One region of the Calothrix sp. PCC 6303 genome, then DNA from elsewhere that is predicted to be linked to it. Evidence: predicted binding sites of a transcription regulator. Region 1 holds the regulator's gene; each other region holds the start of a gene.
The links. Region 1 encodes NtcA, which controls nitrogen genes in cyanobacteria. Its sites were predicted from a motif close to TNTGTANNNNNNNNTACANA; they were not measured.
Positions count from the first base shown of each region.

Region 1 (2,209 bases):
TTTCGTTGCGGGTAGCTTCCAAATCTTGGCTTTGACGAGCTAATTCCCTGCGTTTACGTCGTAGTTCTCTCTGAATATCATCTAGTCGTAGTATACCGTCCCGTAAGCCTTTATCAGCCAGGAATAAAATCCCTAAAGTTGATGCGGAAATACCCAGCCCTGTCAAAATAGTGACTAAGACTGCGGTTTTTTTGGGACGCATGTTAAACAGAGAGAGCCGTTTTTTGCCCACTCGTGTTCCAATGCGATCGCCTACGGTGGCAATTACGCCTCCTAAAATTAAGACTGCTGCAATTAGGATATACCCGGTCATGTGCGCTTACCGATGAAATCCTTCCAGATACAGCCTACTACTCTCAGATATTTTGTGCGGGAGATTTAGAAATTCTCCGATAAACCCATCATCTTTAATCTTATTCACTTTGTGGAACTCCACGTTGGTGCGTTCCTTTCTCTTTGCATCATCTAATTCATCATGCCACAATTTACTCAATTTCCCAGATTTGCCTCCAAACATTGGCATATGGGACAACCTTTTCCAATTTATCCCACATAACATATATTTTTTTCCAAGGTTACGCTAGCAGCCGTCAGAGACACATCCTGCGAAACGCAACGACGAGGAACCATCTCTGACTTGCTGAAACTACTAGCGGAATAGGGAGAAATTCAACATCTAAAGGGATCACCAATAAATAAATTACCCAATTTTGTGAGATGAGCATCCTGCCCGTCCTTGATAATTTGCGGGCAAGATGCACAGAAGAAATTTTTGGGTATTTTTTAAATGGAAGTCCTTAACAACAGCTAAGAAAGTTAGATTTGAGATTTTACTCCCATGTCTTTTATCTCCCACATCCTTGAAGTTAGGTAAACTGGCGGCTCAAAGTTACGGGTTTGTGAACGGTAATTTTCTTCTTGTGGATTGAAATCATCTTTTTCTCTCGCAAATCTCCCAGTAATCTGGTGACAGTGACGCGAGTGGATCCGATGGCTTCAGCGATCGCTTGATGAGATAACTTCAAATCAACTGTAATGCCATCAGCACAAGGAACACCAAAATCACGACACAAAATTAACAAAAAGCTTACCAACCGGGAACCCATATCACGATGCGCGAGGGTTTCAATCATCATCTCTGTTTGAAGGATCCGCGAGGAAAGACCCCGCAGCATCAACATCGACAACTCTGGATTTTCCTTCAGTGCTTGTTCTACCTGCTCAATTGGTGCAGAAAGCAATTCCACAGAGGTAAATGCCACCGCGTGGTAGAACCTGTCGGATTTATTTCCCGTTAGCAGGGACAGAACTCCAAAAACACTATTTTCCCGTAGCAATGCCACTGTGATTTCTTCCCCAGCTTCATATACCCTAGACAGCTTTACAGCGCCTTTGAGGAGAAAATAAACTCGCTCGGCAGGATCGCCAGGAAAAAAGATGGTCTTATTGCGTTCAAAGCTTTCCACAACAGGTGGAAACGCTCCGGTTGCCATCTGGCGAAAAACATTTGCGAGGGCTTTATCTTGTGTCACGATCATCTCCCTTCCCCTACCCAATGCCGGAAAACTAAAACGGATTACCTAAGAATACACCTGAAAAATCAATAATACATTGTCAACGTTTTTGTACTTTCCTATACTCAACCCTGGATTATCCTTGTCTACATAACGCTATTTCTACATCATGATACATAATTTTTCATACTTCCAGCTACTTTTTTTTGATAACTGTTTACAAAAACAGTGATACAAATCTTGAAGTTGTAAAAAGTCTCGATCGAAACATCGGAAATTTTTCACGAAAGTCTTGACTAGAGCCGCAACCTTGAATTATCTGATATTTTCATCTTCCTGGTAGAATAACTTATTGCACATGGTTAAATCCCAGACAGTAGCATCAGAGCTTTTACCTTTTAGCTGTAACTTCATATCCTTTTAATACTTCACACAAACCAAAAGTTACCAAGATACTGACAGTTCACAAATCAGACTGAGTAGTTTTCTCTTATGAATATCTTCAAAAAGAAGTAGGATTTTTTCACAGTAAAAAGTCATAACGATTAAGCCAATACCCAAAATCGGATTGAAAAAGAGGAAAAGGGGCAGTTCTTGCTGGGAGCAAGGGGGATAGTATTGAGCAAAGCTCAGAATTGCAGATGGGGATTCTCTCGAAGAGGAAAAGGGGCAGGGGAGCTTTCTAGCAGAGGGGA
Region 1 is NC_019751.1:3,860,341-3,862,549, forward strand. Features, by position in the region: gene CAL6303_RS15910 (DUF3084 domain-containing protein) at 1-313, opposite strand, end outside; gene CAL6303_RS30390 (hypothetical protein) at 320-523, opposite strand; gene ntcA (global nitrogen regulator NtcA) at 867-1,538, opposite strand.

Region 2 (2,209 bases), 1.8 Mb from region 1:
GGTAACAAGAGTTTTGGCTTTAGAGGTTGTACCGATGCTTCCACCACAACCTCTGTTTGCGAGCGAAGTAAGGGGATTAAATCCTCACCCGTTAAATCAATTGCCTCATCAAATTTCTGCAACAATTCCTGTAAGCGATCGCTTTCTCTGACAATCGACGTTGCTACTTCCCGGTTTGCTTCACCCGCACGCAACCGCTTCAACAGCAATTTCCCAAAAGTTCGTAGAGCAGTTAGAGGATTGCGAAACTGGTGTAACAAATTATCTAACAAATCCAGCTGCTTTTCCTGGAAAATTTGTTGTTGGTGTAATTGCTGCTGTAACCAAGTCCGTTGTCGATCCAAAATACAAGCAATGGCTAAAGTTTGAGCAATCCTCTCAATTTCCCTTTGCTCTTGCTCATTCCAAGCTCTATCATCCCTTGCTGTCACCAACACACCCACAACTCTATCTTCGTTCAACAGAGGCAGAACAATTTGCTTTCCTATCGATAAATATTCTTCCTGTGACATTGGAGAACTTGTTTCTGGCACTAGGACTAAATCTTCACCCGAAGTCAACAAACGTTGATGTAAGTGTGGTAGCGCAAGTTTATTTTGGGCTGCAAATCTTAAGCCTTTGACACTAATATCAGCCGTTATCGTTCCAAGCTGAGGAAAGTCAGAAGATTTCAGTTTTCCTTGACTCGATTCTGGTGTTTCTGGATAAACTAGCACAGGAATTAGCTTTGCCTCATCTGCCTGTGTCTCCATCAGTTCCTGTGTCAAATAAACAATGCTCAAAGAAGCCCCTAGCCCTTGAGCTAGTAGCGCCATTTGCTCTCGACACAGAGCGACAAACTCCGAACTGGCAGATATTAACATTTTTTCACTTAGTTAAGCTGAAAATTACCGACCCAAAATCAAATCAGAAAAGAATTATTTTTGTTCCATTTTACAAATGTTAACCAAAACTTTTAAATTCTGCTTTCTTCCAAGGTATTATAGCTTTCACAGCTTTTGATCGATCTGGTTGAAAGGGTAATGGCAAATCTGTATCAAAAGTTTAAAAACAGTTGCTTTTTTTAACCAGAACTTTTATAATTACGACGGATTTTGTAGCTATAACTACAATCTACGGCTTGAAAGAGATAGCTTGAAAGGGGAGGATTTTGGCTTGGCAAGGAGACGCAAGCGGAAGAGTCGCCGTCGTCAGGAAGGGCGACGCATCCTGGAACATGTACCTCAGTACAGCATCGAAAGTGGTGAAGAGAAGCCAGTAACAGCAGCAAGAAAATTTATTCAATCCGAAGGAATTTTGCCACCTGCCTTGTTACTTGTCAAACGCAACGAACATACCACTGACCGCTACTTCTGGGCAGAGAAAGGACTTTTCGGTGCTCAGTATGTGGAGGAGAACCATTTCCTCTTTCCCAGTTTAAGAACCTTGGAGCCTCCTTCAGGGCAAGAATTATTGGCTTTAGCAGGTCGATAAATCTTCATTTAAGGTCATTTTGGGGTGTGGGTGAGCGCAACCCTTGAGAATTATTTACTGGCAAAAAAGCTACTTTTATTCAAAAATTTATTTTTTTTTAATTTTGCAGCCACTTTGCCAGTGAGGATATTTCAAAAACATCAAAAAAATCCACTCGTGAAAAGGTAATGCCGCTTTTCATGAGTAGATTGTTATGTATTGATATAAAAATCTCTGGCAGGGAGTTAATGAGTAACCAATAATGAGTTAGAAAACCCCCTCTATCTGGTGGTGGGGCAGTTCACAAGCCTAAGTTTTCAACGACAACCAAGAAAAAGTCTAAAAAAATTGGAATTCATCAGACCTTGCGGTATGCGCGAAACTCAGAGTCTGGAGATTCTGATAATGTCTAGCGCAATCTTTCGGGGGCAACAGCCTCCGAAGATGTTTTTTCATGAATTCGTATATTTTGTAGATATAATTAATGTCCAAATTGACATGCTTAGTTAGCTGGACTTACCCAAGGACAAGGTAAACACAGTCATTGCAACGTAAGGTAGAAGCAGAGAGGCTTCTCGCAGAGTAGCAATCTCAAACACCTGATTTCCCGTAACGAGTGCGTAAGTCCTAGTTTAGGTTTGGACTTGGTTAGCTTTGGCTAAGTTTTATAGAACGGTTTAAATCAGTGAACAATGAACAGCTATCAAGGCGTATGGTGGGGTATTTAAACCCAATGATAAACACATTACTCTTGACT
Region 2 is NC_019751.1:2,108,205-2,110,413, reverse strand. Features, by position in the region: gene CAL6303_RS08575 (ATP-binding protein) at 1-863, opposite strand, end outside; gene CAL6303_RS08570 (DUF3155 domain-containing protein) at 1,156-1,473, shown strand.
Region 2: CAL6303_RS08570 (DUF3155 domain-containing protein) is a predicted target of NtcA. The motif match lies at 1,094-1,113, and genes of this name have one in related genera.

Region 3 (2,209 bases), 110 kb from region 1:
GGGATGCAACTTCCTCTAGTTCATCTAGGTAAATGATGGTAATTCTTCCAGAAGCAAAGGATTCGCGGTAATGGATGATTGATGCGGTGTCAATATTTCGACTTGGATAAATCACGAAAGCGAACCAATCATTTTCGGGTTTATTTTGCCGCAAGTATAAATTAATTTCTGTAAATAGGCGTGAATATATTCCCAAATCCTCTTGAAACTGAACCTCGACAAAGTAAATTGGCTGTTCTTGACTTTGGGGAATAAATACACCATCTATACGAAATGCTGTTTGCTTGATTTCAACTGATGAAAATTGATATTTACTGGCGATTTCAGGGGAATTACCAATTAGTTCAAAGAAGATGCTGGGAAATTCTTGAAAGAGACGGTAAAAGATGCTGTCTGTTTTCACAAAGGTGATTATTTCAACGCAGAGTTCTGATAATTTTTCAACTTATCATAGTTTTACAGCCCGTGGAATGATGTCTTGAGTGGGTATTTGCGCGACGAGAGTCGTTCGCGTTTATAAGGGTTTGTGGGAGAATGGGAACGTAGCTTGTCAGACCCAAGTCGTAAGTCGTTGGCGTTACATATTTCAATCAGCTACATATTTCCAAGCAAATTTCAGATGAGCGATCGCTATCTACTATTACCGCTACCCGTGACTAGACATACGAGGTTCTTGCTTCTATCTGAACTGTGGTGCTTAAGAAGAACACAGATAAACACGTTACGTTTTTACCTGTGCTCATAAACCAAAATGTATCTCTGATTTCCCCATCTTAATATTTTTCGAGTCAGATAAACAAAATTCACAAAAAAACTGTAACTAATTTTACAAAATTCTCACATTCTTCTCAAAAAAGTAGGATAATCGGGCTATAGCTATCTGAAAATACTTAGAAATTGGGCTTTTAAAAGTGCTATTAGTCTTGATTAGTCAGATTTTAGCTAGTCTCTAGCCACTCAAAGTATAATTAACGACAAGTAGTGAGAGAAACCTATATGAATTCAACCTCTCTTTTTTCCCTAGAAACACCCTCTCCAGCTTATATTTGTCCTTTTGATCAAGCTTGCAGTTACTTAGAAGCTGCTGCAAAAGAATTAAGACTTGATTTAGGTATATTAGAAATACTTAGCAGACCTCGTAAAGCAATCACAGTTTCCATTCCCCTGAAGTTGGATAATGGAGATGTTCGGGTTTTAGCTGGACATCGAGTCCAACATTCGGATGTTCTTGGTCCTTACAAAGGAGGTATTCGCTACCATCCAGCAGTGACACTACGGGAAGTATCTGCATTAGCCATGTTAATGACTTGGAAATGTGCATTACTGGGAATCCCCTTTGGTGGTGCCAAGGGAGGTATTGCTATAGATCCAAAAAAATATAGTGTCGGGGAACTGGAACGACTTACTCGTCGCTTTACAAATGAGTTAATTAAAGATATCGGACCTTCAGTAGATATACCAGCGCCTGATATGGGGACTTCGGCACGAGAAATGGCTTGGATTATGGATACATATTCTAAAAACGTTGGTCATGCAGTTCCAGGAGTAGTTACAGGTAAGCCTCTATCAATTGGTGGTTCCTTGGGTAGGGAAATGGCAACTGGAAGAGGTGTGATGATTATTACTCGTGAAGCCTTGTCAGATTTAGGAAAATCACTCAAAGGTGTGCGGGTTGCAATTCAAGGTTTTGGGAATGTCGGTAGTGCAGCAGCACATTTGTTTCAAGAAGCGGGTGCAAAGGTAATTGCTGTATCCACTGGTGCGGGTGGGTTATATGCAGAAACAGGTTTGGATATTCCCAATTTAAAAGCTTATATGTTGGAGAATGGTAAAAGTTTACTTGGTTATCCTCAAGCAAAACCAATTAGTAATGAAGAATTGTTGCAGTTACCGTGTGATGTTTTAGTTCCCGCAGCCTTGGAAAATCAAATTACCGAAGATAATGTAAATGCGGTGAAGGCTGCCATAGTTGTAGAAGCTGCAAATAGTCCAGTTACAATACAGGCAAGTTTGTCACTTGAAAGCAGAGGTGTCACGGTTTTACCAGATATTTTGGCAAATGCAGGTGGTGTTGTTGTCAGTTATTTGGAATGGGTTCAGGGTTTATCTTACCTGTTTTGGGATGAGGAACGGGTGAATCGGGAGATGGAAAAGTTGATGGTGCAAGCTTATCGTCATGTTGTAGAGAAAGCGCAGCAGCGACAGATTA
Region 3 is NC_019751.1:3,750,433-3,752,641, forward strand. Features, by position in the region: gene CAL6303_RS15425 (Rpn family recombination-promoting nuclease/putative transposase) at 1-403, opposite strand, end outside; gene CAL6303_RS15430 (Glu/Leu/Phe/Val family dehydrogenase) at 997-2,209, shown strand, end outside.
Region 3: CAL6303_RS15430 (Glu/Leu/Phe/Val family dehydrogenase) is a predicted target of NtcA. The motif match lies at 814-833, and genes of this name have one in related genera.

Region 4 (2,209 bases), 1.9 Mb from region 1:
GACGGGAAGAAAAAGCCACATTGATGGCATTATAGTTATCGGTAGGAATGGGGATACCACCCTTTCCTTGGTTTCCTGCGATCGCATACACAACATTATGTACTCGGCTCGACCAATCCACACATAATGTCAACAATGCATTGCCATCCAAAGTCGCATCTGGACGTGGATCTCGATTTAAAGGTTCACCAAAACTAAAATTAATTGCCCGAACATCACCACCATTTTGTAATGCTATGTGCTGTGCCGACAAACATTCTTCTGGTTGTGCCTGAGTTTTGGTAGAACCAACTGCCGAAGAATACAATTTTGCATTGGGGGCAATTCCTGGAAAAGCTTTATCTCTTCCCACCATCACACCTGCAACATTATAAGCATGTGGGTCTACAGCATTATTCGACTTTGCTGGACCATTGCGTAAAAAAACCCCGGCAACTGAGACTGCACGGTTTTTAGACACAGATTTATCAATTCCAAACTTACCTGGACGACCAATTTCCACCTGACCAATGGCAATTTTCTGACCACTCAAATTATAAGGAGCTTTTTGAAATTTCAGGACATCAATACCTTTATTACCCAAAGAACTCTCAAATACCAAAGCTAGTGCTGGGATACTCACCAACGAAGCACTTAATCCCAAAATTATCGAAGTTAGTTTTTTTGCCATTGTTTGAATAATTATTTGGTTTAAAAATAAGAATATGTCGTCACAGGTGGCTTTCGTAGCACCTACATATAACAGCTATTTGTACAAGTGATTATATAACTCCCTATCCTTTCAGGAAATCCATCAAGTATTTTCAATTCCCGATCCCACATTCCCCATGTACGATAAAATTAATTAAGAAGTGTGAGAAATATCTTACATTTTGTTACAATGCATACAGATTTAAGATCCTTTTAGAACATCACTAGCCATGACCCAAACATCTTCCAAGAAGCCCATTGTAATCTCTCCATCAATTTTGTCGGCTGATTTCAGTCGTTTAGGTGAAGAAGTTCGCGCTGTTGATGAAGCAGGAGCAGACTGGATTCACGTTGATGTTATGGATGGTCGCTTTGTACCTAATATAACCATAGGTCCTCTGGTAGTGGAAGCGATTCGCCCAGTAACAAAGAAAATTCTGGATGTCCATTTGATGATTGTGGAACCAGAAAAATATGTTGCTGATTTCGCTAAAGCAGGTGCTGATATCATCTCAGTACATTGTGAGCATAATGCTTCTCCTCATTTACACCGTACTCTTGGTTTAATTAGAGAACTTGGTAAACAAGCCGGTGTTGTTCTTAATCCCGGAACACCTTTAAGTTTGATTGAGAATGTTCTCGATTTATGCGACCTAGTTTTAATTATGAGTGTTAACCCCGGTTTCGGTGGTCAAAGCTTCATCCCCACTGTAGTTCCAAAAATTCGCCAGTTGCGTCAAATGTGTGACGAACGTGGTTTAGATCCCTGGATTGAAGTTGATGGGGGATTGAAAGCTAATAACACTTGGCAAGTTTTGGAAGCTGGTGCTAACGCAATTGTTGCAGGTTCTGCTGTCTACAACACACCTGACTATAAAGAGGCAATCCACGCAATTCGTAACAGCAAGCGTCCTGTACCCGAATTAGCCAAAGTTTAATTAAATTAGACTTAAATTCAAATTCTCCCCACCCCCTCTATAGGGTCTACGGTGTAGACACATCTCTGTACAAAATCAAAATCGTCGTAGATCCCCCTAGCTCTTTCAGAGCGGCTTCGCCAAGAAAAAGGGGGACTTTGAGAGGCGTTCTGCCCACCGTAGCCCTCTCCAGGCTGGGAAGTTTCGTGGGGAAAATTAAAACCTACCGAGGTTAACACGAATACCAGAGTCGAGTTTAGGGACTTCAAAATATTTAATTCGTTCAGTTGCTGGAATTGGTAGTTCGTCTGCTAGTGAGCGGCATTCTCGAAAAAATGAGGCTGGATTTTGCACTAGTTCTAGTGGGTTAATTTTGCCACATTCTTGATCACGGATTAGTGAAATAGGTTCTTGTGTCTGCTGAAAGTTAAATGTGCCGTTGTTTGAATTATCCCATTCACTAGAAATGCTTGCTGGTTCGGTAGATAATATACCAGCTTCTCGACTTTCGATAGTAAGATTATTGGCATTGGGAATATCGACTTCGTTGCCATAAGCTGGAACTATGCATAAAATCGATAAAACTGCATTAGCAGCAATGA
Region 4 is NC_019751.1:5,731,917-5,734,125, reverse strand. Features, by position in the region: gene CAL6303_RS23235 (S8 family serine peptidase) at 1-670, opposite strand, end outside; gene rpe (ribulose-phosphate 3-epimerase) at 921-1,628, shown strand; gene CAL6303_RS23225 (hypothetical protein) at 1,824-2,209, opposite strand, start outside.
Region 4: rpe (ribulose-phosphate 3-epimerase) is a predicted target of NtcA. The motif match lies at 872-891, and genes of this name have one in related genera.